DNA from 2 places in the Nocardioides sp. ChNu-99 genome. Region 1 is predicted to be linked to the other one. Evidence: riboswitches for the same ligand, from Rfam matches in the RefSeq annotation. Region 1 holds a riboswitch; the other holds the start of a gene.
The links. Region 1 has a riboswitch for cobalamin ahead of KK617_RS15090 (AAA family ATPase). Riboswitches for the same ligand answer to the same signal wherever they lie in the genome.
Positions count from the first base shown of each region.

Region 2: it holds a riboswitch for cobalamin, as region 1 does, so the genes downstream of both, KK617_RS11810 (iron ABC transporter permease) here and KK617_RS15090 (AAA family ATPase) in region 1, are expected to answer to the same signal.

Region 1 is NZ_JAHWBL010000054.1:13,372-22,791, reverse strand. It holds partial or broken gene KK617_RS15090 (AAA family ATPase) at 1-985, opposite strand, end outside; cobalamin riboswitch at 1,023-1,171, opposite strand; gene KK617_RS15085 (NUDIX domain-containing protein) at 1,320-1,745, shown strand; gene cbiE (precorrin-6y C5,15-methyltransferase (decarboxylating) subunit CbiE) at 1,742-3,052, shown strand; gene KK617_RS15075 (SAM-dependent methyltransferase) at 3,049-3,825, shown strand; gene KK617_RS15070 (TetR/AcrR family transcriptional regulator) at 3,836-4,453, opposite strand; gene KK617_RS15065 (organic hydroperoxide resistance protein) at 4,560-4,991, shown strand; gene KK617_RS15060 (DeoR/GlpR family DNA-binding transcription regulator) at 5,193-5,987, opposite strand; gene KK617_RS15055 (MFS transporter) at 6,017-7,264, shown strand; gene KK617_RS15050 (precorrin-2 C(20)-methyltransferase) at 7,415-9,040, opposite strand; gene KK617_RS15045 (precorrin-8X methylmutase) at 9,037-9,420, opposite strand, start outside.
Region 2 is NZ_JAHWBL010000032.1:6,240-27,897, forward strand. It holds gene KK617_RS11760 (acetamidase/formamidase family protein) at 1-18, opposite strand, end outside; gene KK617_RS11765 (hypothetical protein) at 213-416, opposite strand; gene KK617_RS11770 (hypothetical protein) at 814-1,242, opposite strand; gene KK617_RS11775 (exodeoxyribonuclease III) at 1,388-2,164, opposite strand; gene KK617_RS11780 (PH domain-containing protein) at 2,174-3,811, opposite strand; gene KK617_RS11785 (PH domain-containing protein) at 3,808-4,344, opposite strand; gene ychF (redox-regulated ATPase YchF) at 4,425-5,501, shown strand; gene KK617_RS11795 (hypothetical protein) at 5,577-5,714, opposite strand; gene KK617_RS11800 (serine/threonine-protein kinase) at 5,849-7,357, shown strand; gene KK617_RS11805 (hypothetical protein) at 7,558-7,752, opposite strand; cobalamin riboswitch at 7,843-8,025, shown strand; gene KK617_RS11810 (iron ABC transporter permease) at 8,159-9,178, shown strand; gene KK617_RS11815 (ABC transporter ATP-binding protein) at 9,175-10,032, shown strand; gene KK617_RS11820 (ABC transporter substrate-binding protein) at 10,029-11,105, shown strand; gene KK617_RS11825 (TIGR01777 family oxidoreductase) at 11,182-12,135, opposite strand; gene KK617_RS11830 (hypothetical protein) at 12,421-12,927, shown strand; gene KK617_RS11835 (dienelactone hydrolase family protein) at 12,962-13,549, shown strand; gene KK617_RS11840 (hypothetical protein) at 13,559-13,936, opposite strand; gene KK617_RS11845 (HAMP domain-containing sensor histidine kinase) at 13,933-15,714, opposite strand; gene KK617_RS11850 (EVE domain-containing protein) at 15,885-16,364, opposite strand; gene KK617_RS11855 (helix-hairpin-helix domain-containing protein) at 16,423-17,106, shown strand; gene KK617_RS11860 (3-oxoacid CoA-transferase subunit B) at 17,114-17,743, opposite strand; gene KK617_RS11865 (CoA transferase subunit A) at 17,745-18,527, opposite strand; gene KK617_RS11870 (IclR family transcriptional regulator) at 18,710-19,498, shown strand; gene KK617_RS11875 (FAD-binding dehydrogenase) at 19,593-21,242, shown strand; gene KK617_RS11880 (DinB family protein) at 21,376-21,658, shown strand, end outside.

The sequences.
Region 1 (9,420 bases):
GCAGGTCCTCGTCGATGCCGGGCGCGTCGAAGGGGTTGCGGCGCCGGCGGTGGGGGAGCGCGAGCAGGGCGGCGGCGCGGATGTCCTGGCGCAGGACGTACCGGCGGCCGTGCCAGGCGGCGTGGGCGATCGCGGTGCGGGCCGTGACGATGTCGGCGCGCAGGCCGTCGACGTCGAACGCGGCGCAGACCTCGGCGATCTTGCGCAGCGCCCCGTCGCCGAGCACGACGGAGGCGACGAGCTCCTGGGCGGTGGCGATGCGGGCGCGCAGCGCGGCCTCGTCGTCGGCGTACCGCTCGGCGAACGCCTCGGGGGCGGCGTCGAAGGCGAGGCGGCGGCGCACGACCTCGGTGCGCAGCGACGGGTCGCGGGGCGCGGCGACCTCGACGGTGAGGCCGAACCGGTCGAGCAGCTGCGGGCGCAGCTCGCCCTCCTCGGGGTTCATGGTGCCGACGAGCACGAACCGGGCGGCGTGCACGACCGAGACGCCGTCCCGCTCGACGGTGGCGCGACCCATGGCGGCGGCGTCGAGGAGGAGGTCGACGAGGTGGTCGTGCAGCAGGTTGACCTCGTCGACGTAGAGGATCCCGCGGTGGGCGCGGGCCAGGAGCCCGGGCTCGTACTCGGCGACGCCCGCCGACAGCGCACGTTCGAGGTGCAGCGAGCCGAGCAGGCGGTCCTCGGTGGCGCCGACGGGCAGCTCGACCAGGCGCACGGGGCGGGTCTCGACGCCGGCGTCCGCGGCGAAGGGGCCGTCGGGCGACAGCGGCGCCGTGTCGGCGGGGTCGGTCGAGAACCGGTCGCCCGCGACGACGTCGATGGGGGGCAGCACGGCGGCCAGGGCGCGCACGGCCGTGGACTTCGCCGTCCCCTTCTCGCCGCGCACGAGCACGCCGCCGATCTCGGGGCTGACGGTCGTCAGCAGCAGGGCCAGGGTCATGTCGTCGGAGCCGACGACGGCCGTGAAGGGGTAGTGCTGTGGCATGTGGGGCTCCCGCTCGCTCTGCCATCGGTCAGGGGCGACGCGAGGCCGGTCTTCGGACTTCCGTCGACCCCGCTCGTCGAGCGGGGCGGCGGTCACCGCAGCGGGCCCTGTGCCGGACTCTCACCGGCTTCCCAGATTCTCCCCACGCGCCCGGTTGTCTCCCGGGTGCGTCGACGGGGCACCTCACGTCCGCCGTCACCCTAGACCCGTGCGCCGACCCCGGCACGGTCAGGGCGCGGGACGGCCCTGGCCGGGGCGCGCCGTCGACGCTTCCTGAGCCGCCCGCCCTGAGCCGCCCGGCCCGAGCCGCGCGGCCCCCGCTAGCCTGCCGGTCGTGTCCGAGGAGCCGCTCCACATCGTCGTCGCCGCCGTCTGCCTGCGCGACGCGGAAGGGCGTCTGCTGAGCGTGCGCAAGCGCGGCACGCACGCGTTCATGCTGCCCGGCGGGAAGCTGGAGCCGGGGGAGACCCCGGCGCAGGCCGCCGCCCGCGAGGCGCGCGAGGAGGTCGGCGTCGAGGTGGCCGACCTCGCCCTGCTCGGCGAGTTCGTCTCGGCCGCGGCGAACGAGCCAGGCGCCGTGCTGACCTCGACGGTGTTCACGGCGACCGCCGCCACCGCCCCCGTGGTCGACGGCGAGATCGAGGAGCTGCGCTGGCTCGACCTGGCTGCGCTGCCCGACGACGTGCCCGTCGCGCCCATGCTGCGCCACCACGTCGCCCCCGCACTGCTCGCGCGGGACGCCGCGGGAGCCCGCCCGTGAGCGGCCCGGTGAGCGGCCCCGTGCGCGGCCCCGTGCGCGTCACCGTCGTCGGCATCGGCGCGGACGGCTGGCCCGGCGTGCCCGAGCGGCTGCGCGCCGTGGTCACGGGGGCCGAGGTGCTGCTCGGGGGCGAGCGGCACCTGGCGCTGGTGCCCGCCGTACCGGGGCAGGCGCGCGAGCCCTGGCCCTCCCCGCTGCGGGCGGGCCTGCCCGCGCTGCTGGAGCGGTACGCCGGCCGCACCGTCGTCGCGCTCGCCTCCGGCGACCCCTTCGTCTCGGGCATCGGCACGACGCTCGTCGACCTGCTCGGCCCCGACGCGGTGCGGGCCGAGCCCGCCGTCTCCTCGGTGGCGCTGGCCCGCGCACGCCTCGGCTGGTCGGCGGAGGGCAGCGTCGTGGTCAGCGCGGTCGGGCGCGACGTGCGCCGGGTGCTGCGCGAGCTGGCCCCGGGGCGCCGCGTGCTCGTGCTGTCGGCCGACGCCACCACCCCGGGCGACCTCGCCGCGCTCCTCGCGATGAGCGGCTGGGGGGCCGCGCGCCTGGTCGTCCTCGGGGACCTCGGCGCTCCCGGGGAGTCGCGGCTCGAGGCGACCGCGCAGGAGTGGGCCGACACCCCGCCGGTGTTCGGCGACCTCACCGTCGTGGCGGTCGAGGCGCCCGCCGTCGTCCCGGCCGACGCCCCCGTCACGTGGGCGGCCGGCCTGCCCGACGAGGCGTTCGAGCACGACGGGCAGCTGACGAAGCGGGACCTGCGGGCCTCCGCGCTGGCCCGGCTCGCGCCGTACCCCGGTGCGCTGCTGTGGGACGTCGGCGCCGGGGCCGGCTCGATCGGGGTCGAGTGGATGCGCGCCCACCCGGCGTGCCGGACGGTCGCCGTCGAGGCGGACGCCCAGCGGGCGGCCCGGGTACGGCGCAACGCGGGCCGTCTCGGGGTGCCCGACCTGCGCGTGGTCCACGGCGCCGCGCCGGACGCCCTCGCGGGCCTGCCCGCGCCCGACGCGGTCTTCGTGGGCGGCGGCGCCACCCGCCCCGGCGTCCTCGAGGCGTGCGTCGCCGCGCTCCGCCCGGGCGGGCGCGTGGTGGTGCACGGCGTCACCGTCGAGACCGAGGCGCTGCTGGCGCGCTGGCACGGGGAGCGCGGGGGAGAGCTGACCCGCCACGTGGTCGAGACCGCCACACCCATCGGGTCGTTCCGCGGCTTCACCCCCGCCCGCGCCGTCACCCAGTGGGCGTGGACCGCGCCCGCCGAGCACCCCGCCGAGCACCCCGCCGAGCACCCCGCCGACCACCCCGAGGAGCCCGCGTGACCGTCCACTTCGTCGGTGCCGGCCCCGGCGCCGCGGACCTGCTGACCCTGCGCGCCGCGCGGATGCTCGGGGATGCCGACGTGGTGCTCTACCCGGGCACCTACCTCGACGCCGCCGTGCTCGAGCACGCCCGGCCCGGTGCGCGGCTCGTCGACACCCAGGACCTCGACCTCGACTCCATCACCGCTGAGCTGGTCGCCGCCGACCGCGCCGGCGGCGACGTGGTGCGGCTGACCTCGGGCGACCCGTCGCTCTACTCAGCGCTCTTCGAGCAGACCCGCCGCCTCGACGCGGCGGGCGTCACGTGGGACGTCACGCCCGGGGTGCCGGCGTACGCCGCCGCGGCGGCCCGCGTGGGCCGCGAGCTGACGGTGCCGCTCGTGGCCCAGTCGGTGGTGCTGACCCGCACCCAGGCGCGTTCGACCGCCATGCCGGAGGGCGAGTCGTTGGAGGCGTTCGCCGCCACCGGCGCCACGCTGGTGCTCCACCTCGCGATCACCCGCACCCGCGAGCTCGCCGCCGCCCTGGCTGCGTCGTACGGCGACGACTGCCCGGTGGCGGTCGTCTACCGCGCCTCGCAGCCGGGGGAGCAGGTGCTGACCGGCACGCTCGCGAGCATCGGCGACGCGGTCGAGGCGGCCGGTCTGCGGCAGGCCGCGGTGATCCTCGTCGGCCGGGCGCTCGCCGGGGCGCGGCTCGAGGGGGCGGGGGAGTCCTACCTGTACGACGCCGCCCGCGACCGCTCGCTGAAGCGGACCGGGCCGGGCGCCTGACCGGCCGCGCTCAGCCGCGCGCGGTGCGCACCACGGCCTCGCCGGCCGCGACGAGCGCGGCGGCGGTGCCGGCGGGGTCACCGTCGAGGCTGCTCGCGACCATCGCGCCGTCGCGCAGCATGAGGAGGGCGTGTGCGGCGCGCTCCGCGGCGGCGTCGCCGAGCCCCATCTCCGCGAGCAGCTCCCGCGCCTGGCGCAGCAGGAAGGCGCGGTGGGCGGCCACGACCGCGCGGGCCGGGTGGTCCTCCTGGGCGATCTCCGCAGCGGCGTTGAGGAACGCGCAGCCCCGGAAGCTCTCGGCGCAGCTCACCTCGGCGACGTGGTCGGCGTACCAGAGCAGCACCGCTGCGGGATCGTCGCTGCGGGCGGCACGCACGCGGGTGAGGGCCTGCTCCTCCTCGGCGGCGACCCGCTCGAGGTAGGCCACCACGAGGTCGTCCTTGGAGGCGAAGTGCCGGTAGAAGGTCACCTTCGAGATGCCGGCGTCCGCGATGAGCCGGTCGGCGCTGACGGCGCGGATGCCGTCGGCGTAGAAGCGGTGCGTCGCCGCCTCGAGGATCCGGGCGCGCACGGCGGGGCCGCGCAGGGTCGGCGCCTCGGCGCGGGCGTCGCTGGTGGTGGGGCTCATGTCCGGTCCTTGCGTAGCGGGCTCCGACGTGTCAGTCTGATGTAGACGTACTAGTCACTCTACATGGCTTCCGGCCGCCGCGCCGGGGGTTCGACAAGGAGAAACGATGCCCACCTCCATCGCGTACACCGCCTCCGCCACCGCGACCGGCGACGGCCGCAACGGCCACGCCTCGACCTCCGACGGCCAGATCGACGTCGAGCTCGTCGTCCCGAAGGAGATGGGTGGCGCCGGCGGCGGCACCAACCCCGAGCAGCTCTTCGCGACGGGCTACGCGGCCTGCTTCCTCGGCGCGCTCAAGGCCGGCGCGAAGGAGCACGGCGTGAAGCTCGAGGACGTCTCCGTCACCGCCGAGGTCGGCATCGGCCCGCGCGAGGACCACGGCTTCGGCCTCGCGGTCAAGCTCTTCGTCGAGTTCGGCGGCGGCGTCTCGCAGGCCGACGCGGAGAAGGCGGTCGAGACCGGCCACCAGATCTGCCCCTACACCCACGCCACCAAGGGCAACGTCGACGTCGTCACCGAGATCGACGTGGCCTGAGGCCCCCTCGCGGGTCCCCCCGCCCCGCGCGCCGCGCCCGCCGTACCGGCCCCCGTCCGGTACGGCGGGCGTCGTCGTCTGCGGGGAGGTCGGCGGAGCCGCCCCCGGGCCCGCTCGTGGTAGGAGCGCCACACCTTCCGCGGCGCTGCTACCACGAACCGGGGGCGACACCACCCGGTACGGCGCACCGCGCCGCCCTGCCTAGCGAGGGGGGTCCGCGTCCTCGTCGGGTTCGACGTCCACCAGGTGCACGTCGACGCCCTCGGCCCGGAAGTCGTCGAGCAGGTCCGGCGCGGCGGCGGTGCTCGTCACGAGGTCGGTGAGGTCGGCGGCGTCGCCGAACCGGAAGGCCGAGGTGCGCGCGAGCTTCCCGGGGGCGGCGACCAGCACGCGTCGCGCCGCACCGGCCAGCACCGCCCGCTTGAGCCGCGCGTCGTCGTGGGTCGTCGACGTCAGGCCCTGCGCGGGCGAGGCGCTGCACGCGCCGATGACGGCGACGTCGGCGCGAAAGTCGCGGATGGCGTCGACGGCCGACGCACCGCCGAACGCGAGCGTGTCCGTCTCGACGACGCCGCCGGGCACGACGACGGTTGCGCCGGGCCGCGCTGCGAGGGCGGCGGCCGCGTGCAGGGACAGGGCGAGCGCCGTGACGGAGCGCCCGGCCAGCGCGTGAGCCACGGCCAGGCAGGTCGTGCCGTTGTCGACGACCACCGCGTCCTCGTCCGCCACGAGTCCTGCCGCCACCGCGGCGAGCGCCGACTTGAGCTCCTGGTCGGCTGCGGACCGGGTGGCGAACGGCATGGGCACGCCGCGCTGCCGCGCCCGTCGTACGCCGCCGTGGGTCCGCACCACGGCCCCGGCGGCCGCCAGTTCTGCAAGGTCCCGGCGGATGGTGACCGCCGAGACACCCGTCAGGTCGACCAGGGCGGCGATCGTGACGGCATCGCCGCCCGTCACGGCCTGCATGATCGCTTTGTGGCGTTTCGATCGTTGCACGTGATCAGTCAACCACCTACGGTCGCGCGGTGCCCGCTGCTCCCGCCTCCTCCACCGCCCTCGCCGCCCGTGTCGGACGTGCGCGCCTGGGCGTCTCGCTCATGTTCTTCACCAACGGGGTGCTCTACAGCGCGCTCCTGCCGCGCTACCCGGAGATCAAGCGGGCCCTCGACCTGTCGGACACCGCGTTCGGCCTGACGGTCGTCGCCTTCCCCGCGGGTGCGATCGCGGCGGCCGCGGCGGGCGCGTCGCTCATCCGCCGCTTCGGTGCGCCCCGGGTGACGGCCGTCGGCTCGGTGCTGCTGGCCGTCGCCATGGGGGTGGCCGGGGTCAGCGGGACCGTGGCGCTGCTCTTCGCGGCCCTCGTGCTCGGCGGCGTCCTCGACGCGGTCGTCGACGCCGCCCAGAACGTCCACGGCATCGCCGTCGAGCGGCTGACCGGGCGGTCGATCATCAACTCGTTGCACGCCATCTGGAGCCTGGGCGCCGCCTCCGGCGGGGTGATCGGCGCCGCCGCGGCCGCCGCCGACGTGGCGATCGGGCTGCAGATGGTCGTGAACGGCGTCGTGTGGGCAGCGGTGGCGCTGCTCGCGGCGCGCCTGTCGCGGCTGCCGCACGGGGCACGGCCCGACGCGGGCGCAGCCTCGGCCGGCGACCCGGCGGGCGACCCGGCGACGACGACGGACGGCGCGGAGCGGGCGCGCCCGGCCGCGCGGCGCGCGGCGTACCGCCTGCTCGTGCCCCTCGTGCTCCTCGCCGTCTGCGGCACGCTGCTGGAGGACGTGGCGAACAACTGGGTGGTGCTCCTCCTCGGCCGCGAGACCGCGGCGCCCGCGGTCGTCGCGGGGCTCGGCCTCACCGTCGTGCTCGTCAGCCAGTTCGTCGGCCGGCTGCTCGGCGACCCCATGACCGACCGCTGGGGCCGGGGCGCGGTCGCCCGGGCCGGGGGCCTGCTCGTCGCCGGTGGTCTCGTGCCGGTGGTGGCGGGCGCGTCGTACCCGTTCGTGCTCCTCGGGTTCGCCCTCATGGGCTTCGGCAGCGCCACGCTCGTGCCGGCGGCGTTCGCGGCCGCCGACCGGGTGCCGGGGCTGCCCGTCGGCACAGGGGTGGCGCTGACGGGCTGGCTCATGCGGCTCGGGTTCCTGGCCACCTCACCGCTCGTGGGCGTGCTGTCGGACGCGACCACCCTGCGCACGGCCATGGTCGTGCCCCTCGTCGCGGGCCTGGTCGCCGCCGTGCTCGCCGAGCGCACGCGCCGCCGCGACCGCGTCACCTGACCGGTTCGTGGTAGCAGCGCCGCACTTTCCGCGGCGCTCCCACCACGACCCGCGCCCGGCCCCGTTCGTGGTAGCAGCGCCACGCTTTCCGCGGCGCTGCTCCCACGAACCGGCGCCACGAGCCGGCGCCACGGACCGGCGGCGCAGCGCTCAGTCCACGCTGCGCGGCGTCCAGACGCGGCCGTGGTCCACCCGGGTGCGGGTGGCGCCGATGATCAGCAGGCACTTCATGTCGACCGTCTCTGGGTCGAGCTCGCCCAGCGTCGTCACGCGCAGCTCCTCCTCGGCCCGGCCGACGTCGCGCCCGACGACGACGACCGTGGCGTCGTCCCGCACCTCCCGCAGCGCCTTCAGCGCGTCGCCGAGCTGGTCGGGTCGGCTGGCCGAGCGCGGGTTGTAGAGCGCCAGCACGAGGTCGGCCTGCGCCGCGGCGCGCAGGCGCTGCTCCACCACGGCCCACGGCTTGAGGCGGTCCGACAGGCTCATCACCGCGAAGTCGCCGCCGATCGGTGCGCCCGCCCGGGCGGCCACGGCCTGCACCGCGGAGACGCCCGGCACGACGCGCACGGGCACGGCGGCGTACGCCGGGTCCTCCGCGGCCGCCGCGACCTGCGCCTCGTGCACGGCGGTCGCCATGCCGAACACCCCGGCGTCGCCGCCGGACACCACCGCGACGCGCTCGCCGCGCAGCGCGAGGTCGAGCGCGAGGCGGGCCCGGTCGACCTCCACGGCGTTGCCGCTGGCGTGACGCGTCAGGCCCTCGCGGTGCGGCACCCGCCGGACGTACGGCGCGTACCCGACCACGTGGTCCACCTCCGCGAGCACCGCGGAGGCCTCGGGCGTCAGCCAGCGGTCCGGCCCCGGGCCGAGCCCGACGACGGCGAGCTCGGCCGGGCCCGCGGCGACGACGCCGGCCGCGCCGACCGCGGCCGGCCGCGTCGCGTCGGCGGCAACGGTCCCCGTCCGCCGGCCCACGCTGTGCAGCGAGTCGCCCGCGACGACGATGAGGGAGAAGTACGGCACCGAGTCCGGGTCGACGTCGACGACGCGCAGGTGCCGCTCGGAGGCCATCGACGCCCGCTCGACGTAGACGGCGTGCTCGAGCCGGCCCGCGGCGGCGAGCGCGCGCCGTACCGCGGGGAACCGGCGGCCGAGCTTCATGATGATCGCGCCGTCCGTGTCCGCCAGCCGGCGCGCGAGCTCGGTCTCGGGCAGGGTGCCGGGCAGGATCGTCAGCACGTCGGTCTGACGAACGAGGGGCGCGGCGACGGTCGCGGTGGCCGCGGCGAACGCGGGCACCCCCGGCACGACCTCGGTCGAGAAGCGCTCGGACAGGGCGTCGTGCATGTACATGTACGACCCGTAGAACATCGGGTCGCCCTCGGCGAGCAGCACGACGTCGCGCCCCGCCTCGAGGTGGGCGGCCAGCCGCGCCGCGGACTCGAGGTAGAAGTCGGCCATCGCGCCGGCGTACCCGCCGGGGTGGTCGGTCGCGCCCGTGGTGACGGGGTAGACGAGCTCCTCCTCGATCGCGCCGGCCGGGACGAGGTCGGCGGCGATGCGGCGGGCGTTCGACTGCTTGCCACGCCCGGCGTGGAAGGCGACGACGTCGGCGGCCGCGATGAGGCGCGCCGCCTTGAGCGTCACCAGCTCGGGGTCGCCGGGCCCGACGCCGACGCCGTGGAAGCGGCCGGGGGTGACGGCGGGGGTGACAGCGGGGGTGACAGCGGGGGTGACAGCGGGGGTGACAGCGGGGGTCGTGCCGGGGGTGCTCACTCCGCCTCCTGGGCGATCGCGTTGAGGGCCGAGGCGGTCATGGCCGAGCCGCCGCGGCGCCCGTGGACGGTGAGGAACGGCAGGTCGTGCGCGCCGGCCCAGGCGGCCAGCGCCTCCTTCGACTCGGCGGCGCCGATGAAGCCGACCGGGCAGCCGACGACCGCGGCGGGCGGCGGGCAGCCGTCGGCGAGCAGCTCGAGGAGGTGGAACAGCGCGGTGGGCGCGTTGCCGATCGCCACCACGGAGCCGGGCAGCCGGTCGGCGAGCAGCGACATCGCGGCGGCGGAGCGCGTGGTGCCCCAGGCCGCGGCGAGCCCGCCGACGCGGGGGTCGCGCAGCGCGCAGAGCACCTCGTTGGCGGCGGGCAGGCGGGCGCGGGT
Region 2 (21,658 bases), on a different contig from region 1:
CACGGGGAGGAGGGTCACGCGCCGCACGCTAGGAAACCGATGTTTCGGGGGTGTTCCGGGCGTTGCAGCGCTGAGGTTTCCCCGCCTGGGCGCTGCCCGCCCGGACGGCGGCCGGGGGAGTGCGTGGATTCAGTCGGCGGGCGGGGCCGTGGCTGAATCTGCGCACGCGGACGCTGCGCGCTCGGGGTCCCTGCGGTGGAGGCCGCGGGCGGTCAGGAGGTCCGGTTCCTGCCGAGGTACCGGAGCAGCGCGAAGGCGAGCACTGCGTACACGACCACAGCGAGGGCCACCACAGGAAGGAACGACCAGTCCGGCAGGTCGAACAACCTCGGGAGCGTGGACGCGGCGAGGATGAACAGCACGTTGAACGCGGCAAAGACGTCGTTGCGGCGGTCGGGGTGGTGGTCAGTCGTCACGGTCCACTCCCGCCGCCACCCGACGGGACCTCTTCGACCGGAGGAAGACGATCTGGACGAGGACCGCAGCCGCTCCGGTCAACGGCATCACGATCGTGACCTTGAGCCACCAGTGAACGTCTGGCCCACTGAACAGCACCAATGCTGAGGAAGCCGGTGGTGAGGCCGAAGAAGAGTCCCCACTGCTCGTCGGTGGACATCGGCTCCCGCCGCGCGGGGCGTCTCCACCTCTCCCGACCGCGGACGGTGGCGACGGAGTAGCCGAACAGGCAGCCGACAGCCACGCACGACGTCTGACCCGCTGTGCGGTGGGTGGTGGAGACGTCGTCGACCAAGAAGCCCGCCACGAAAATGACGGCAGCGCCGGTCGCGACCACGACGGGCATGAGAAGCGCTGTCACGGCGTCCCGCGGGGGTCGTGCTCGAGCGGACGGCTGGGCGCGTCTGGGCCTGCGACGACCTGGTGCCGGCTCAGGCGCAGGACGGTCTTGTCGATGACGAACATGACAGCGCCACCCACGGGAAATAGGACGAGGACGCCGAACCAGTAAGGGAGGTCGAGACCGATCCAGACGGCCAGGACGACGGCTGCGATGGCGGCACCCGAGACGGCCGCGGCGACTCTGCCCCGGGCGCTGGTGGGCGCGCCCGCGACGGTGGTGATGCTGGCCCGCCCGCGAGGGGTGAGGAGGTGGTACGCGCAGAGCGTCACGGTGGCGAGCAGGAGCAGCCCCGCTGCGACTCGATCCAGCGTGGCATCGTCGCCGTCGAAGATGTAGAGCGACGTGCTCGTCGACACGCTGATCAGCAGGGCCGTGAGGCTCACGGCCGCTCGTCGCTCGTCACCGGTGAGTGCCACAACCGTCAACCTAGCGAAAGTGCGCCGCCCTGTACCCAGAGTGCTCGCGACAGCCGCCCGTGGCTGGTGGGCCTGGGCGCGCGGTCGTGTCTCCGCCAGGCTGGGCGGCTCCTCAGTCCAGGTCCACCACGACGGGCGCGTGGTCGGACGCACCCTTGCCGGCGCGCTCCTCGCGGTCGATGAAGGCCCCCGTCACGCGGTCGGCGAAGCTCGGCGAGCCGACGACGAAGTCGATGCGCAGGCCGCGGTTCCGCTCGTACCGCTGCCGGTAGTAGTCCCAGTACGTGTAGACGTCCGGCCCCGGCGTGTGCGGCCGCACGACGTCGACCCAGCCGTCGTCGAGGAACGCCTGGAAGGCGGCGCGCTCGCGCGGCGTCACGTGCGTCGACGTCGCGAACTGCTTCATGTCGAACACGTCCTCGTCCCGCGGCGCGATGTTCCAGTCGCCCACGAGCGCGGTGGGCGTGTCCGCCCAGGCGCCGGCAGCCTCGCGCAGGCGGGCGAGCCAGTCGAGCTTGTAGACGTAGTGCGGGTCGTCGACCTTGCGCCCGTTGGGCACGTAGAGCGACCACACGCGCACCCCGCCGCAGACCGCGCCGATCGCCCGCGCCTCCGGCTCGACGGGCTCGCCCCAGCCCGGCATGCCGGGGAACCCGACCTCGACCTCCTCGAGGCCGACGCGGCTGATGATCGCCACGCCGTTCCACTGGCTGGTGCCGGCCGCGGCCACCTCGTAGCCGCGCGCCTGCAAGCCCATCAGCGGCAGCTGGTCGACCCGCGCCTTCGTCTCCTGCAGTGCCAGCACGTCGACGTCGTGCCGCTCGAGGAAGGCCTCGACGCGGTCGATGCGGGAGCGGAGGGAGTTGACGTTCCAGGTCGCGATGCGCACCGCTCGAGGCTACGTGGCCCGTGCGGGGGCGACGCGGAACGGGGTCAGCAGGCCCGGCGTCGCGGCGTCGGCCAGGCGCAGCCCGACGCCGAGGTCGACGTCGCGCACGCGCATGGACTCCCCGCCGGCCGCGGTGGTCGCCACCAGGTCGGCCAGACCCGTACGACGCTGGAAGAACGACTGCTCGACCACCCAGCCGATGACGCCCTCGGCCTCGAGCACGGTGCGGGTGCGCGCGAACGCGCCGCTGCCGGCCACGAGGTGCCGCGGCCGCCCGTCGAGCGTCGTGAGGGCGTGGCCGAGGTTGCGGTACGACGACTCCGCCCCCGCGACGCCGAGCACCGCGAAGAACACGACCACCGGCACGGGCGCCCAGGCGGGCGTGCCGTCGACCAGGAGCGCGGCGAGGGCTGCCGTGCCGAAGATCAGCGTCGACCACTGCCAGCGCACGTGGGCGCGGCGGCGAGCACCCGGGCCGTGCGCGACGAGGGGGGTGGTGAGGGGAGCGGCGGCCGCCGCGTCGGGGCCCAGCACGTCGTGTCCGACGGCGACCGCCACGTCGAGGGGGCAGGAGGGCAGCACCTTGGTGGTGCCGTTCTCGACCCCGGTGGCGAGCGTCGACAGCTCCGCGCCGTCCGCGAACCGCATCAGGGCGGGCTCGACGAGCTCGACGCCGCGCACGCGCCGCTCCTCCACGGTGACGGAGCGCGTCGTGAGCAGGCCGGCGCGCAGGTGGAGCGAGGTGTCGCCGGGCCGGCGCCCACCCGGCTGGCGCACGAGGCGGAAGCCGGCCCACTGCACGACGTACCCCGTCAGCGAGATCACCAGCCACAGCACGAGCAGCACGACGGCGACCACGAGCAGCAGCAGCGGCAGGAACTGCCGGCCCAGCCAGTCCCACAGCGCCGAGGCGTGCTCGGTGTCGAAGACCGGCAGGTCGTCGAAGAACTGCGAGCCGGCACCGAACGCGCCGGCCACGATCGCGAGCCGCGCGAGGCTCAGCGGCGCGAAGCGCAGCCACGACCACCGCAGCGTCGCGAGCACCTGCTCCGCACCGGGACCCGGCACGCCGACGGGGGAGCCCGGCACGGCCTCCGGCGGGTCCGGCGACGCGTCCGCCGCCGCCTCGCCCCCACCGACGGCGGGGGTCGGGGCCGGCCCCGCGCCCCCTGCGGTCCGGGGCAGCAGCGCGACCTGCAGACGGTGGGCCTCCGGGGCGGTCACGACGTCCAGGGTGATGCGGCTGTCGTCGACGCCGGTGCCGATCTCGACCTTCGTCACGCCGAGCACGCGGTGCAGCAGCGACGCGGTCTGGTCGACGCTGCGCACCCGGTCGAGCGGCGCCGTCTGGTTGGTGCGGTTGAGCAGGCCGCGGCGGACCTCGAAGTGGGTGGCGGTCTGGCGGTAGTACGTCGTCAGCCACGGGATCGCGCCCAGCACGCACGCGGCCACGACGGCGATCGGCACGAAGAGCAGCGCCCACGGGCCCATCTGCGTGCCGATGCCGATGAAGCCGAGCAGCAGCGGGAAGGCGAACTGCCCCAGCACGCGCACCGGGCCGATGACGAGCATCCGCTTGTCGAGGCGCGTCCAGCCGTCGTCCGGGTCGACCGGCCGGTCGTACGGCGGGGGGTGCAGCTCGCTCACGTCGCGTCGTCCCGGGTGGCGGAGGTGATGGCCGTGAGGTCGGCGACGAGCTCGCGGGCCAGTTGCTCGTCGAGGCACTCGATGCTGATCGGGCCGGCCGCCGACGCGGTGGTGACGGTCAGCGACCGCAGGCGGAACATGCGTTGGATCGGCCCCTGCGAGGAGTCGACCGTCTGCACGCGCGACAGCGGGGCCACCCGCTCGTCGATGCTCAGCCAGCCGCTGCGGGTGTGGACGGCGTCGCCGGTGACCTCCCACCGGTGGATGCGGTAGCGCAGCGGCGGCATCACGACGACCTCGACGAGCAGGACCACGACGGACGCGACGAGGAGCAGCGTGAACCACCACGGCCGCTCGCCCCACAGCACCCAGGCCACCGCCAGGCCGATCACCGGGAGCGACGTCGCCAGCGCCGCGGTGAGCCGCCAGTAGCCGCGGGCGCGCGGCGACACCTGGTGCGCCGGGAGGCGCAGGGCGACGGGGGTCGGGTCCGCGGGCGGATCCTGCCGGGGCGGCGACGTCGGGGTGCTCACGGAGCGAGCCTCCCACGCCGCACCGACGGGGCGGCCGCAGATGTGAGCGGCGGGTGCGGCGCGCCGTACACTCGCGCCCCGTGGCTCTCACCATCGGCATCGTCGGTCTCCCCAACGCAGGCAAGTCGACGCTCTTCAACGCGCTGACGAAGAACGACGTGCTCGCGGCGAACTACCCGTTCGCCACGATCGAGCCCAACGTCGGCGTCGTGGGCGTGCCCGACGAGCGCCTCGCGGTGCTCGCGGAGATCTTCGGCTCCGCCAAGGTGCTGCCCGCGACCGTCGAGTTCGTCGACATCGCCGGCATCGTCCGCGGCGCGAGCGAGGGCGAGGGCCTGGGCAACAAGTTCCTCTCCCACATCCGCGAGTCGGCCGCCATCTGCCAGGTCACCCGCGTGTTCCGCGACGAGGACGTCACCCACGTCGACGGCGAGGTCAACCCCGCCAACGACATCTCGACCATCCAGACCGAGCTGATCCTGGCCGACCTGCAGACGGTCGAGAAGGCGATCCCGCGGCTGGAGAAGGAGGCGCGGGCCAAGAAGGAGCTCGCCGCGACCCTCGCCGCGGCCAAGGAGGCGCTCGGCCACCTCGAGGCCGGTACGCCGATCATCGCCACCTCGGTCGACCGCGAGCTCGTGCGCGAGCTGTCGCTGCTGACCGCCAAGCCGTTCATCTACGTCTTCAACTGCGACGCCGACGAGCTCGCCGACGAGGAGCTCAAGCAGAAGATGCGCGACCTCGTCGCGCCCAGCGAGGCGATCTTCCTCGACGCGAAGTTCGAGGCCGAGCTGGTCGAGCTCGGCGACGACGACGAGGCCCGCGAGATGCTCGCCGAGACGGGCGTCGACGAGCCCGGCCTCGACGTGCTCGCCCGCGTCGGCTTCGACACCCTCGGCCTGCAGACCTACCTGACCGCCGGCCCCAAGGAGACACGGGCCTGGACGATCAAGAAGGGCTCGACCGCCCCCGAGGCCGCCGGCGTCATCCACACCGACTTCCAGCGCGGCTTCATCAAGGCCGAGATCGTCTCGTTCGACGACCTCGTCGCCGCGGGCTCGATGCAGAAGGCCAAGGAGGCCGGCAAGGTCCGCATGGAGGGCAAGGACTACGTCATGGCCGACGGCGACGTGGTGGAGTTCCGCTTCAACGTGTGAGCCGCGCAGCGGCAGACGCCCTGCCACCCACGCCCGCCGTCGGTGACCATCGGCCGCCGACGACGAGCGTGGGTGTCAGTGCTTCGGGCGCGAGCGTCGGTTCTTCGCCGACGCCACCGCCTTCTTGATCTTGGCCTGGTTGTGCGGCTTGCGGGCCTCGTCGTACAGCTTCTTGCCGATCCCGATCACAGCGGCGCTCCTCAACAGCTTCATGGAGGTTCGGTACCCACCGCCCGCTGGCTCACCCGCCGTGGGAGCGTGGTCGGCGCGCCCGGTGGGTAACGGGTGCGGAGCGCGACGACCCCAGCAGGGCCACGACGAGCCAGCCGATCCGGAGGAGGAGCCGCATGCCGCCGCAGATCATCGCCGGCCGCTACCGCATCGAGCGGGAGATCGGACGCGGGGGGATGGGCAGCGTCTGGCTGTGCCACGACGAGGTCCTCGGCCGGGCGGTGGCCGCCAAGCAGGTCGGCAAGCTGCCGGGCGAGTCGACGCCCGACATGGCCCGCGCGATGCGGGAGGCGCGCTCGCTCGCGGCGCTCAACCACCGCAACGTCGTGTCGGTGTACGACGCCATCCAGGACGGCGACCACATCTGGATGGTCATGGAGTACGTCGCGGGCCGGACCCTCTCGCAGATCGTCGCCGAGGAGGGTCCGTTGTCGCCGGCGCGCGTCGCCCGGATCGGCGCGCAGGTCGCCGACGGTCTGGTGGCCGCCCACCACCGCGGCACGGTGCACCGCGACGTGAAGCCCGGCAACATCCTGGTCACCGAGGACGACGTCGCGAAGATCTCCGACTTCGGCATCGCCCGCACCTCCGGGGACGACCAGCTGACGCGCTCCGACATCGTCGTCGGGAGCCCGGCGTTCTTCTCGCCCGAGCTGGCCCGCGGTGAGGAGCCCAGCCGGGCCGCCGACGTCTGGGCGCTCGGGGCCACGCTGTACACGGCGGTGGAGGGCGCTCCGCCGTACCCCGAGCAGGGCAACGCCATCGCGCTGCTCGCCACGATCGCCACGCAGCGCCCGCCGCAGCCGCAGCGGGCGGGCGTCCTCGGCGACGTCCTCGCCCGGATGATGGACCCCGACCCGGTGTCCCGCTGGTCGATGGACGACGCCGCCCACGCCCTGCGCCGCGTGGCGGTGCGGCACGGCTCCGGGGAGGCGCTGCCGCGCTCGGGAGCGTTCCTGGGCCCGACCACGCCGGCGTCGCCGGCCGAACCGGTCGCCGAACCGGTCGCCGTACCCGTCGCCACGCAGGCGCGCCCGGCACCGCCCCCGCCCGTCGCACCGGACCCGCCCGACGACCGCGCCCATCGGAGGCGCTGGTCGCTCGTCGCCGCGCTCGCGCTCCTCGCCGTGCTGGGCGGCGTCGCGTTCCTCGTCTGGGGCCAGGGCGACGACGACCAGCAGAGCGCCGACGACCGCGCGAGCGCCACCCCCACCAGCGAGGCCCCGGCGAGCACGGCCACCGAGGACGAGCCGACGAGCCCGGAGCCGAGCGCCTCGACCTCCGAGCCCGCGCCCACGACGACCACCTCCGCGCCCGACGACGAGGCCGGCCGTGCCGCGTTCGTCGAGTCCTACTACGGGGCGCTGCCCGGCGACACCGCGACGGCGTGGGCGATGCTCGGCAGCGGCTTCCAGGCCGAGATCGGCAGCCTCGACAACTACGAGGGCTTCTGGGCGACGATCGATGCCGTGTCGGTCGACGACGTCCAGCCGGCGGGCGAGGACGCGGTCGACGTGTCCCTCACCTACACCACCGACGGGTCGTCGCAGAGCGAGGTCCGTCGGCTCTACCTGGAGCCCACGGACGGCGGCTACGTCATCGTCGACGACGAGGTCACCGGCTGACCGGCGGCCGCGTCGGGTACCTGCCCCGGTCCACGCCTACCCCCGGAGGCCCCCGTGTTCCTGTTCTTCAGCAACCGCCTCGGTTGCTTCGGCTCGATCCTGCTCTCGCTGGCGCTCACCGCGCTGCTCGTCCTGGTGCTGGTCGTCCTCTGACCCGTCCGACGTGACCCACCGGGCCGGTACGGCGCTCGCCGTACCGCTCAGCCGCCCGCCGCGTGCCACCACCGCGGGGGCGCGTCCACGAGGTACCACGCCACCCACGTGACGGGGAACAGCGCGCCGGCCGCCGCCGCGCGCACCCGTCCCGCACCGCGCCGCCGGCTGCCGCGCGCGGTGAGCACGGCGAGCGCGAGCGGCAGTGCCGCCACCGCCGCAGCCACCCAGACGAGCTCCATGCCGAGCAGTGTGGCCCAGGCGCGGCCGCCGCGCACCCCCCTGCTCGCCGGGCGCTGAGACCGCGGGCCCCGCGCGCGGCGCCCCCGTGCTACGTTCCGACCCGAGTCGATCGCATCCGAACGGATGCCAGGGAACACCGGTGGGAATCCGGGACTGGCGCGCAGCGGTGAGGGAGACGGCGACACCAGGTGCCACTGGGGCGGGAGCCCTGGGAAGGCGGTGTCGTCGGCCGATCCCGAGTCCGAAGACCTGTCGGCTCACGTGTTCGACAGCGGGCCCTCGCGCACAGGGCCCCGGACCCGAGAGGCACCTCGCCGTGGACCCGTCACCCCGTCCCGAACCCACCACCGGCCCCACCCCGTGAGCCACGGGAAGCGGACCCGGACCGCGCGCCCCCGCCGGCGCCTGCCGTTCTGGCCGCTCGTCCTCGTGCTGTCCGCGGCCGCGCTCGCGAGCATCGTCGTGTCGCTGGCCTTCGGGTCCGAGGCGATCCCCGTCGGCGAGGTCGTGTCGGCGGTGACCGACCGCCTCGCCGGGCGCGAGCCGGGCCGCTGGGACGTGATCGTGTGGGAGCTGCGCCTGCCGCGGGCGCTGCTGGCCTTCATCGTGGGCGCCGGCCTGGCCGTGGCCGGCGCCGGCATGCAGACCCTGGTGCGCAACCCGCTGGCCGACCCGTACCTGCTGGGCATCAGCTCGGGGGCGTCCGTCGGCGCGACGGCGGTCATCACCATGGGGGTGCTCGGCGCGCTCGGCATCTACGCCATCTCCGTCGGCGCCCTGCTGGGCGCCCTCGTGGCCGCGCTCCTCGTGTGGCTGGTGGCGACCGCGCAGGGCGGCCTGACGCCGCTGCGCCTCGTGCTCTCCGGGGTCGTCCTCTCCTCGGGGCTGTCGGCGATCGCCTCGTTCCTCGTCTTCCTCAGCGACGACCCGCGCGCCGCCAACTCCGTCATGTTCTGGATGCTCGGCAGCGTCGGCGGCGCGACCTGGGAGAAGCTCGTGATCCCCGCCGTCGTCGTCGCGGTGGCGACCGTGGCCATGGTCGCGATCCACCGGTGGATGGACGCCCTCGCGGCCGGTCCCGAGACCGCGTCGGCGCTCGGCGTCAGCGTGGGCGGGCTGCGCACCACCCTCTTCGTGGGCCTCGCGGTGCTCGTCGGCGTGCTGGTCGCGGTGAGCGGCGGCATCGGCTTCGTGGGCCTCATCGTGCCCCACGCCGCCCGGCTGGTCGTCGGCGCGCAGCACCGCGTCGTGCTGCCGGTCGCGGCGCTCGGCGGCGGTCTGTTCCTGCTCTGGGTCGACGTGGTGGCCCGCCTCGCGGTGCGGCCCCAGGAGATCCCCCTGGGGGTCGTGACCGGGGTCGTCGGCGCGCCGCTCTTCCTGCTGCTCATGGGCCGGGGCCGCTACGAGTTCGGCGGCGGCCGGTGAGCGCCGGGAGCCCGTCGCAGGCGCCCCCCGACCTGGCGCTGCGCCTGCGCGGCGTCACGGCCCGTCTCGGCGGGCGGGAGGTCCTGCGCGACGTGGACCTCGACGTACCCCGGGGAGGCCGGCTCGGGATCGTCGGCGTCAACGGGGCCGGCAAGACTACCCTGCTGCGCGTGCTGGCCGGCGTGCTGCACCCCGGGGCGGGCGACGTGCTCATCGCCGACGCCGCCGGCCGGCTCGAGGACAGCCACGACGTGTCGACCCGGGAGCGGGCCCGCCGCCTGGCCTACGTGCCCCAGGAGGAGGTGGTCGCGGCCGAGCTGCTGGTCGGCGAGATGGTGGCGCTGGGCCGCGTCCCGCGCGCCCGGCCCTGGTCCCGCGGGGGTACGGCGGAGCGCGAGGTCGTGCTCGCCTCGCTGGCCGCCGTCGGCCTGGCCGACCGCGTCGACGACCCCTGCGACCAGCTCTCCGGCGGCGAGCGCCGCCGCGCGGTGCTGGCCCGCGGCCTGGCCCAGCAGTGCCCGGTCATGCTGCTCGACGAGCCCACCAACCACCTCGACGTCTCCTGGCAGCTGCGCCTGCTCGAGGTGCTGGCCGAGCGCGCCGAGACGCTCGTCGCCACCATCCACGACCTCGACCTGGCCCTGCGCTTCTTCGACGTCGTCGCCGTCGTCGGGTGGCCCGACCCCGACCGGCGGGGTGCCGGGCCCGCCGGCCTCGTCGCCGTCGGCCGTCCCGAGGACGTGCTGAGCGCCCCCAACGTCGCGGCCCACTTCGGGGTCGGGTCGACCCAGGTCGCCCACCCCCACCTCGACCAGTCCCACCTCCTCATCCACGCCCGGAAGGACCTCTCGTGAGCAGCAGCGCCCCCGCCCGCCTCGTCGGCCTCGTCTCGCTCGCCCTCGGCGCCTCCCTGCTCGCCGGCTGCGGGGCGGACGACCCCGGCTCGGCCGCCGCGGGCGGCATCACCGTGGAGAACTGCGGCGAGGACCTGACCGTCGCCGAGCCCGTCACCGAGCTCTACGCCTACGACGGCGGCATCATCTCGATCGCCCTCGCCGCGGGCGCGCGCGAGGAGCTCGTCGCCGTCACCGGCATGGCGCGGGACCAGGACGTGCTCGAGCTCGCCTACCCCGACGACCGTGTCGACGAGCTCGAGGTCGTCGGCGACCAGTTCCCGACGCTGGAGAACGTCCTCGCCGTCGACCCGCAGCTGATGTTCGCCGGGTGGGGCTACGGGTTCAGCGAGGCCCGCAACCTCGTGCCCGACATGGTCGAGGAGCACGACATCGCGACCTACCTGCTGAGCGAGACCTGCCAGCAGGACGACGGCGGCCGCGGCACGATGGACGCCTGGACGGCCCTGACGACCGACCTGCGCAACATCGGCGAGCTCACCGGCCACGCCGGGACCGCCGAGCAGGTGGTCGCCGACATCGAGGCCCGTCGTACCGCGCTGCAGGAGGCGCCGCAGCCCGCCGAGGCGCCGACGGCGTTCCTCTTCGACTCCGGCACCGACGCGATCTTCACCTCGGGCTCGTACGGCGGGCCCCAGGCCATCTTCGACGCCGCCGGCGTCACCAACGCCACGGCCGACGTCGACGACACCTGGACCGAGGTCGGCTGGGAGACGCTCGCCGCCGCCGACCCCGACGTCATCTTCTTCGTCGACTACCCGGGCCAGTCCTTCGAGGACAAGGTCGAGGTGCTGCGCTCCAACCCGGCGTCGCGCGACCTGGCGGCGGTGCGCGAGGAGCGCTTCGTGAACCTGCCCTACGCGCTGTGGGTCTCGAGCCCGCTCAACATCGACGCCGCCGAGTGGGTACGGCGGGCGGTCGAGCACTACGGGTTCGCCCCGGAGTCGGGCATCGAGCCGACCCTCGACATCACCGCGCTCGACGAGCTGACCGGGAACGAGTGGATCGGCTGACGCCGAGGCCCTCCCGTTCGTGCGGGGTCGCGGTGGCGGAGGGCGAGCCGTCGCCGGCCTGCTGTCGCAGGTGCGCTCAGCGCGACCGCACCTGCCGCACGAGGTCGGCGGCGGCCTCGGGCCACGACGGGTGCTCGAAGGTGAAGCCCGCCTCGAGCAGCCGCCCGGGCACGACGCGGCGGCTCTTGAGGAGCAGCTCCGTGTCGCTGCGCAGCGCGAACGCCCCGAGCGCGGCCATCCACCGCGTGGCCGGCAGGCCGGGGCGGTGGCCCCACTCCCGGCGCAGGGCGCGCATCAGCTCTCGCTGGGGGAGCGGCTCCGGGGCGGCGACGTTGACCGGCCCGTCGATGTCGTCGCGCTCGAGGAGCAGCAGGACGGCGCGGACGAGGTCGTCCTCGTGGATCCACGAGACGTACTGCCCGCCGCCCGCCACCGGCCCACCCACGCCGAGGCGCGCCATCCACAGCAGGTAGTCGAGGATGCCGCCGCGGTCGGGGCTCATCACGAGGGCGGTGCGCAGCGCCACGCGGCGGGTGGCGGGCGTCGCCGCCTCCGCCTGCGCCGCCTCCCAGCTCCGCGCGATCCGCACGCTGTACTCCCAGTACAGGGGTACGTCGGGCTCCTCGCCGCCGATGACGCCGTGGGTCTCGTCGTGGGCGGGGCCGCGCGTGTCGGCGTAGATCGTCGCGGTGCTCATCTGCAGCCACACCCGGGGCGGCCGTTCCGCCTGCGCGATCGCGGCGCCGACGACCCGGGTCGAGGTGACCCGCGAGTCCATCATCTGCCGCAGGTTGCGGTCGGTGTAGCGGCAGTTGACGGAGCGGCCGGCGAGGTTGACGACGGCGTCGACCCCGTCGAGCTCCTCGGCCCACGGGCCGACGGTGCGCCCGTCCCACACCACGTGCCGCACGCCCGGCTCGAGGGCCTCCGGACGCCGGCTGAGCACGACGACGTCGTGCCCCTCCGCCGCCAGCGCCCGCCGCAGGATGCCTCCGACCTGCCCGGTCCCGCCGGGTATCACGATCCTCATGGGCTGACCGTAGCGCAGAACTGAACGCGTTCAAATAGGCGGCGGGCCTAGGACGCGACAGGATGCCCCGGTGACCGGACCAGAGCACCCGAGCGCTGTCGACATGGCGGGCCCACCAGCGCCGTGAGATCCCTCCTCGAACGGCTGCGCGGCTGTAGGTCGGGCTCGTTCCGGGAGCCCGCGGACTCCGGAGACGCCCGGGCCCTGAGCGCCGCCTGGGCGGCGGCGTGGCCGGGACACGCGCCCGACGCGTGGGAGGTCCGGGCGCTGCCAGGCGCCCACCACGTGCGGCTCGACGGACTGGCCGACGGCCGGCTGCCGCACGGTGACGCGGACGACGCCGACGTGGTGGACCTCTACCTCCGGCTCGTCCGGCGGCTGCGCAAGCTGCACGAGGACGAGCCCCTCGTGATCGTCGGGCACGAGTACGGGCGACGCAACATCATGGCTGGCCACTTCCGGAGGGCGTTCCCCGAGGCATGGCCCTGGCGGACCGACCGTCCGTACGGGGGCGTGCAGCGCGGCGGTGAGCCCATCACGTACTTCTGGGTCGTGGGTCCCGGGGTAGAGGCCGGTGAGCTGCGCCGTCTGCTGCGGGAGATCGTCCGCGACGAGGCGCTCACGGTCGTCCTGGCCCCGTCGTCCTTCACGTGGCTGTTCTACCCCTTCGGGCAGGCGGGCGACCTCGCCGTCGTCGACCGTTGGCGCTTCGACCTCGTGCTCGCCGAGTTCGAGGCGTGGGTGTGCCACCACGACGACGTCCCGGACGACGGGTTCCCGCCCGGCGCCTAGGGTGGCCGCCGTACCCCCAGCCGAGGAGGCAGCCATGGCCACCGTCGTCCTGTTCCACCACGCCCAGGGCCTGACGGACGGCGTCCTCGGGTTCGCCGAGCGCCTCCGCGAGGCCGGCCACGAGGTCCACACCCCCGACCTCTTCGACGGGCGCACGTTCGACACGGTCGTCGACGGGGTCAACCACGTCGCCGACATCGGCTTCCCGGCGATGCTGCAGCGCGGGGCGGCCGCGGTCGGCCACCTCCCGACCGAGCTCGTGTACGCCGGGTTCTCCCTCGGCGTGCTGCCCGCGCAGATGCTCGCGCAGGGTCGTACGGGCGCCCGAGGTGCGCTGCTCCTCGAGGCCTGCGTGCCGCCCAGCGAGTTCGGCGACCGCTGGCCCGACGAGGTCCCGGTGCAGGTGCACGGCATGACCGAGGACCCGTACTTCGCGGGCGAGGGCGACCTCGATGTCGCCCGGGCGCTCACCGCGCAGGTCGAGGGCGGCGAGCTGTTCCTCTACCCCGGGGACGCGCACCTGTTCGCCGACCCGACGCTGCCGTCGTACGACGAGGAGGCCGCCGGCCTGCTCATCGACCGCGTCCTGGCCTTCCTGGAGCGGGTGGACGCCCGGGCCTGAGCCAGGACGTCAGGAGCGCGGGCCCGTGCTGCCGCCGCGGTCGAGCTCGGCGGTCGTCATCGCGCGCAGCGCCCCGGTGTCGCCGTCGAGGACCGCGCCGTGGCGGGCGCCGGCGTCGTCGCGCCACACGATGTCGACCCGCGCGTCGATGGGGCGCAGCAGGAGCACCAGCTGGCCGTCGCCCTCCTGCAGGCTGCGGGCCCGCACGTCGGAACCCGGGTAGAGCGCGGTGCGGGGGTGGGGGAGGGCGACCACGTCGTGGACCGTGCCGTGCCCCGCCCAGCTGACGTGGTGGCTGCGGTGCTGCTCGTCGCCCTGCGCGGAGCTGCGGACGACGAGGTGGCCCGGTCGTCGGACCTCGCCGTGACGTTCGTGCGTCAGGTTCACGGGGTGCGCTCCTGGGGCAGGCGGATCGTGGCGGTGGTCCCGGCGCCGGGGGCGCTGTCGAGCTCGATGGTGCCGGCGTGCGCGGCGACGACGCGCTGCGCGACGGGCAGGCCGATGCCGAGGCCCTGGGTGGCGCTGCGGCGGGCCCGCTCGGTGCGGTAGAAGCGCGTGAACGCCTGGCGCGCCTCCGCCGGGGTCATGCCGTCACCCGTGTCGCGCACGGCCACCACGGCGTCGGGGCCGTTGGGCCCGTCCTCGCGGCGCACCGTGATGGTGACGCAGCCGCCGTCCGGGGAGTGCTTGACGGCGTTCGACACGAGCTGGTCCACGGCCTGCGCCAGGCGGGGCTGCGCCAGCACGCGCACCGGCGCGGGTGGTACGTCGAGGCGCAGCGTCGTGCTGCGCTCGGCCGCCAGCGCGCGGTGGCGGTCGTGCGCCTGGCGGGCCAGGTCGGCGAGGTCCGTCGGGCTGCGGTCGCCACCGACGTCGGCGAGGTCCTCGCGGGACGCCTCCAGCAGGTCGTTGATGCGTCCCATGAGGACGGCGGCGTTGCGGCGCGCGGAGTCGACCGAGCGCACCAGGCGCGGGTCACCCGGGCGGTGGCCGCCGTTCTCCAGCGCCTCGGCGAGCAGCTCGTTGTGGCCGATGATCGAGGTGAGCGGCGTCCGCAGCTCGTGGGAGACGGTCGAGAGGAACCGGTCGCGCACCTCCACCGCCTCGGTGAGCTCGGTGACGTCCCACGCAGCGACGACGGACCCGAGGTGCACCGGCGGCTCGTCGGCCCGCTCGTCGGCCGCCCCCGAGCCGGGACCCGTGCCCGTGCCGGGGAGGGGGCCGCGGTGCTGCCCGCCGCCGGAGGGGGCGCGGCCCTCCCACAGCTGGTGGCAGGAGGCCATCATGGCCCGCTGGTCGCCGGGCGGACCGACCCAGTAGAGCCGGCCGGGCTCGTCGTCGCCCCGTCGGGCCCGGGCGACGATCTGCTCGCGGGCCGGGACCGGGGTGACGCGGTCCTCGTAGAAGACGCGGTGGGGGGAGCCCGGGGGCGGACCGACGGGGACGGGCTGGCTCGCGTCGTACCCCGCGAGCGCCGCGAGGTGCCGCGCGTAGGGGTTGAGCAGCGCGGGGCGGCCGCGGTCGTCGAGGTAGCAGACGCCGGCGTCGATCACGCCCGTGACGCGCTCGGCGACGAGCAGGCGGTGCCGCGCCAGGTCGAGCTGCTCCCGCAGCGCCGCCCGGGAGGCGAGGAGGTCGTCCTGCTTGCGCTGCAGCAGCATCGCCAGCGAGCGGGCGGTCACGACCACCGCGATCGTCACCACGGGGAACAGCGAGGCCTGCACCCAGGCGAGGCCGGTGGACAGGCCGGTGCCGGGACCGACGAAGGTCCAGGCGCTCTGGGCGAACGCCCCCGCCAGCGCGAGGACGATGCCGCGCCCCCCGAACTCGAACGCCAGCCACGTCAGCGGCAGCACCGAGAGCAGGCCGATCGAGCGGAGGTCGCCCAGGTCGAGGCGCAGCACCACGGTCGCCAGCAGGGTGGCCGCGGGCACGACGATGCGCCAGGCGAGGCCCCAGCGCTCCCACGGCGCGGCGAGGGCGGCGACGGAGGCCGCGGCGACGAGGGCGAGGGAGAGGACGATGGGTGTGCTCGCCAGGAGGTGCGGGGCCGTCAGGGCCAGGGCGGTCGCCAGGTAGGCCGTCAGCAGCAGCGTGGGCAGCTGCCAGACGACGAACACGCGCACGCGTCCGCGCAGCGTCACATCACGTTCCGGTCCGAGCACCCGAGTGTCCTTCCATCTCCACGCACCGCGCGTGGGAGGGAACAGTCCACACCAGGAACGGGATGACGCCACCGTGCTTGTGGACAACCACCGCACAACTTGTGGCGGTGCAGAAGCGGTCTTCAGCAGGGCGCGGGAGGCGGCGCCGCAGCGCCGGGGTCCTCGCCAGACTAGGGCTTCGCGGCGCCCCTGTCCGACGATCCGGCGGGCCAGGCCGGCAGCAGCGGGACCAGCACGGCGAGCTGCTCGCGGGACACCCAGGACGGGTTGGAGCCGGCGGGCATCCGCAGCACCTCGAGGTCGCCCGCGCCGGCGGCCCGGACCTCCTCGGCCGGCACGCCGTCCGGCAGGAGCGGTACGTCGAGCCCGACCTCCGGGCGTCCGTCACCGTCGCGGGGGCGCACGGCGGCGGTCACGTTCCCCAGCCCCCAGATGCCGCGCGTCAGCAGCCGCCCGTCGCCGGACACCCAGAGGAGCACCCGGTCGCCCGGCGCCATCATCCGGCCGCGGTAGTTGTCGCTGACGCAGCGCCTCGTCACCACGAGCGGTACGCCGCCCCTCGCCGCCGCGACCAGGTCGGGGTTCGCGCGGGGGTCGGTCTTGACGAGCCACGCGCCGAGCGTCGCGGGGGTGATGCGGGCGGTGGCCACGCTTCGTTCCTACCAGGACCGGGCATGAAGACCGCTCGGAAGGGGAAGGAGAGCAGCCGTGAGCAACGGCAGGAACACCACCCTCGTGAGCTGGCTGTGGGCGCTCGTGCCCGCTGTCACGCTGGGCCTCGGCACCCCGGCGATCATGGCCCACGCGGCGGTCAAGAAGCGCAGCCGGGCGCAGGCGGTCGCCGTCGCGGTCTACCTGGCCGCGGTCGCGGCGCTGTTCGGCGTCGACCGTGATCGGGGCGGCCTCGATGCTGCCCTGTTCACGGCGGCGATGGTCGTGCTCCTGTTCGTGGGTCTGGCGCACGCCGTGGCGATCCGGGCGTGGGTCTTCGCGGACGACAGTCCTGCGGTGTCCCGCTCGCAGCCGTCGCCCGTGCTCGAGCAGCAGGCCGCGGCGGTCGCCGTGCACCGGGAGACGGTAGCGGCACGGGAGACGGCCCGGCACCTGATGGACGACCAGCCCGCGCTCGCGCACGAGCTGCGGATCGGACGCCCCGATCTCGTCGGCCGGACGTTCCCCGACGGTGGCCTCGTGGACGTGAACCGCGTCGACGCCCGCACCCTCGCGCAGCACGCCCACCTGCCCCTGCCGCTGGCGGAGCAGGTGGTGGCCGTGCGGGACGGCATCGGCGGGTACGGGTCGTTCGACGACCTCGTCGCGCTCTCCGGCGTCCCCCCGCACGAGCTCGACCCCGCCCGGGGCGTGCTGGTCTTCAGCCGCCGCCTCGGGTGACGCGGGCTCAGGCCAGCAGGTCGGGCTCCGTCTTGGCGCGGACCTCGGCCTCGTCGACGCCCGGCGCGAGCTCGACGAGGCGCAGGCCGTCGGGGGTGACGTCGATGACGGCGAGGTCGGTGATGATGCGCTGCACGACGCCGCGGCCGGTGTAGGGCAGCGAGCACTCCCGCACGATCTTGTAGGACCCGTCGCGCGCCACGTGCTCCATGAGCACGACGACCTTCGCGGCGCCGTGGACGAGGTCCATCGCGCCGCCCATGCCCTTGACCATCTTCCCGGGGATCATCCAGTTGGCGATGTCGCCCGCCTCGGACACCTGCATGGCGCCGAGGATGGCGGCGTCGACCTTGCCCCCGCGGATCATGCCGAAGCTGGTCGCGGAGTCGAAGTAGGACGCGCCCCGCCGCACCGTCACCGTCTCCTTGCCGGCGTTGATGAGATCGGGGTCGACGGCATCGTCGGTGGGGTAGGCGCCGACGCCGAGGATGCCGTTCTCGCTCTGCAGCACGAGCTCGACGTCGTCGGGCACGAAGTTGGGGACCCGGGTCGGCAGGCCGATGCCCAGGTTCACGTAGGAGCCGTCGTGCAGCTCTCGGGCCGCGCGGGCCGCCATCTCGTCGTGGGTCCAGCCCATGTCAGGCCTCCTCGCCGCTCGCGCGCACCGTGCGCTTCTCGATCCGCTTGTCCGCCGCCTGCTCGGGGGTCAGCGGCACCACCCGGTGCACGAAGACGCCCGGGAGGTGCACGTGGTCGGGGTCGAGGTCGCCGGGCTCGACGAGCTCCTCGACCTCGGCGATCGTCACCCGGCCGCACATGGCGGCCAGCGGGTTGAAGTTGCGGGCCGAGCGGCGGAACACGAGGTTGCCGTGGCGGTCGCCGCGGGCGGCCCGCACCAGGGCGAAGTCGGCGACGATCGCCTCCTCGAGCACGAACTCCTTCTCGCCGTCGGTCGTCTCGAAGACCTGGGTCTGCTTGGCGGGCGAGGCCTTCACGACGTTGCCGTCGGCGTCGTAGCGCCAGGGCAGGCCCCCGTCGGCCACCTGGGTGCCGACGCCGGTGGCGGTGAAGAACGCGGGGATGCCCGAGCCGCCCGCGCGCATCCGCTCCGCCAGGGTGCCCTGGGGCGTGAGCTCGACCTCGAGCTCGCCGGAGAGGTACTGCCGCGCGAACTCCTTGTTCTCCCCGACGTAGGAGGCCACCATCCGCCGCAGCCGGCCCGCTCCGAGCAGCAGGCCGAGGCCCGCGTCGTCCACGCCGGCGTTGTTGGAGAACGCCTCCAGCTGGTCCACGCCCGTGGCGAGCAGTGCCTCCAGCAGGACGGTCGGGATCCCGCAGAGGCCGAAGCCCCCGACGGCGATGCTCGACCCCGACCCGATGTCCGCGACCGCCTCAGCGGCCGAGGCGACGACCTTGTCCACCCGGCTCCTCCTGCCCTCGTCCTGCCCTCGTCCTGCTGCGTCCGTCCGGTGTCGCCCGAGCGACCCGTCCGCGAGTCCACCGCTGGGCCCGCACGGGGTCAAGCGACCGGTCGGGACTGCTCGCCGGGTGACCGCCTCTCGCTGGACGCGTCCACTGAGCGGACGCGTCGTACGATCCCGTCGTGAGCGAACCCCTGGGCATGGTCGGGCGCACCGCGGCCGTGCTGCGGGCGCTCGCCGAGCTCGACGCCGCGGGAGCCCGCACGGCCGACCTCGCCCGGGCCGTCGGGCTGCCGCGCCCGACGGTCCACCGGCTGCTGAGCGCGCTGCTCGAGGAGGGGTTCGTGGACCGCGCGGCCGGGAGCGGCCGCTGGCACCTCGGGCCGGAGCTGTTCGTGCTGGGCGCGGCGGCGGCACGTCGCTACGACGTCGCCCAGGTGGCCCACCCCGCGGTGCGGCGCCTCGCCGAGGTGACGGGGGAGAGCGCCTTCTTCTCGGCGCGCCGCGGCGACGACACCGTCTGCCTGCTGCGCGAGGACGGTGACTTCCCCATCCGCTCCCACGTGCTCGTCGAGGGTGCACGGTTCCCGCTCGGGGTCGTCTCGGCGGGGCTCGTCGTGCTCGCCCACCTGCCCGACCGCGAGGTGGAGGACTACCTCGCCCGCGTCGACCTCGCCCCCCGGTACGGCGCGCCCCACGCCCCCGAGGCGTTGCGGGCCCGCATCGCCACCACCCGGGCCGACGGCTACGCCACCAACCCCGGGCTCATCGTCGAGGGCAGCTGGGGGCTCGCCGCCGCGGTGTTCGACGGCGCGGGTCGCCCGGCGTGGGCGCTGACCCTCACGGGGATCGAGGCCCGGTTCGCCCCCGCCCGGCGCCGCGAGCTGGGCGCCCTGCTGCTGCGCGAGGCCCACGCGCTCGGGACCCGGCTGAGCGCCGGCCCCGCTCGCACGCCCGTCCCCGACGCCTGACGCGCCCCCGGCGTACCGCCCCGCGGGGACGCCCGGTGCGCCATCATGGGCGCGGCCGACCGGGAGGTGCCCGGCCGGGGGAGGGAGCCCACCCGTGCGCACGGACGTCGTCGTCGTCGGAGCCGGCCTGGCCGGACTGGTCGCCGCGGCGGAGGCCGCCGACGCGGGCCGCTGGGTCGTGCTGGTGGACCAGGAGCCCGAGCAGTCGCTGGGCGGCCAGGCGTTCTGGAGCCTCGGCGGGCTCTTCCTCGTCGACAGCCCGGAGCAGCGGCGCATGCGCGTGCGCGACTCCGTCGACCTCGCGCTGCAGGACTGGATGGGCTCCGCGCAGTTCGACCGTGAGGAGGACCGCTGGCCCCGGGCCTGGGCGGAGGCCTACGTCGACTTCGCCGCGGGCGAGAAGCGCTCGTGGCTGCGGGCGATGGGCCACCGCATCTTCCCGGTGGTGGGCTGGGCCGAGCGCGGCGACGGGCGGGCCGAGGGCCACGGCAACTCGGTGCCGCGCTTCCACATCACGTGGGGCACGGGCCCGGGCGTCGTCGCGCCGTTCGAGCGGCGGGTGCGTGAGCACGTGGCCACGGGCCGGCTCAAGCTCGCGTTCCGGCACCGCGTCGACGAGGTCGTCGTCGAGGGCGGTGCGGCGGTGGGCGTGCGCGGGCGCACCCTCGCCCCGGACGACGTCCGGCGCGGCGGCGCCTCCAACCGCGACGAGACCGGCGACTTCGAGATCCGCGCGCAGGCGGTCGTCGTCACCAGCGGCGGCATCGGCGGCGACCACGACCTCGTACGGCGCAACTGGCCGGCCCGCCTCGGCGAGCCGCCCGCGTCGATGGTCGCCGGTGTCCCGGCCCACGTCGACGGCCGGATGCTCGGCATCACGGAGGCGACGGGCGCCCGCGTCGTCAACCCCGACCGCATGTGGCACTACGTCGAGGGCATCCGCAACTGGGACCCGATCTGGGCGAACCACGGCATCCGCATCCTGCCCGGCCCCTCCTCGCTGTGGCTCGACGCGAACGGCGACCGGCTGCCCGCGCCGTACCACCCCGGGTTCGACACCCTGGGCACCCTGCGCCACCTGCGCTCCACCGGCCACGACCACTCGTGGTTCGTGCTGACGCAGAAGATCATCGAGAAGGAGTTCGCGCTCTCGGGATCCGAGCAGAACCCCGACCTCACCGGCAAGGACCTGCGGCTGCTGCTCAAGCGTGTCACGCCCGGCGCCCCGGGCCCGATCGAGGCGTTCAAGGAGCACGGCGAGGACTTCGTCGTGGCCGACGACCTCACGACCCTCGTCGCCGGCATGAACGAGCGCAACGGCACCGCCCGCATCGACGAGACCGCCCTGCGCCGCCTCGTCGAGCAGCGCGACCGCGAGATCGAGAACCCGTACACGAAGGACGCCCAGATCACCGCGCTGCGGGGGGCGCGGGGCTACCTGGGTGACAAGCTCGTCCGCGTCGCCTCCCCCCACCGCCTCCTCGACCCGGCGGCGGGTCCGCTCATCGCGGTCCGCCTGCACGTGCTGACGCGCAAGAGCCTCGGCGGGCTCGAGACCGACCTGCGCGCCCGCTGCCTCACCGCGTCGGGCGCCCCCCTGCCGGGCCTGTACGCCGCGGGCGAGGTGGCGGGCTTCGGCGGCGGCGGCATGCACGGCTACAACGCGCTCGAGGGCACGTTCCTGGGCGGCTGCCTCTTCTCGGGGCGTACGGCGGGGCGCGCCGCCGCCGCCGACGTGCGCTGAGGCGACGCCCCCGGGGAGCGGTCGCGACGACGTCGGGAAGGCGGACCGCCACGGTCCGCCACCGGCGCTAGCGTGCGGGCATGGACACCACGAAGGATGTGCTGCACGCTACCTGCGCTCGCACCGCGAGGCGGTGCTGTGGAAGCTCGAGGGACTGCCCGAGCGCGACCAGCGCTGGCCCGCGACCCCGTCGGGCACCAACCTGCTCGGTCTCGTCAAGCACCTGGCGTTCACCGAGGCGGGCTACTTCGGGCTCGTGTTCGGACGCCCGCCGCACTGGGCGCCCCAGTGGGTGCTCGACATCGCCACGGGGGCCGACGAGGAGCCCAACTCCGACATGTGGGCGCGCCCCGACGAGTCGCCCGAGGAACTGGTCGCCCTCTACCGCCGGATGGCGTCCCACTCCGACGACACCA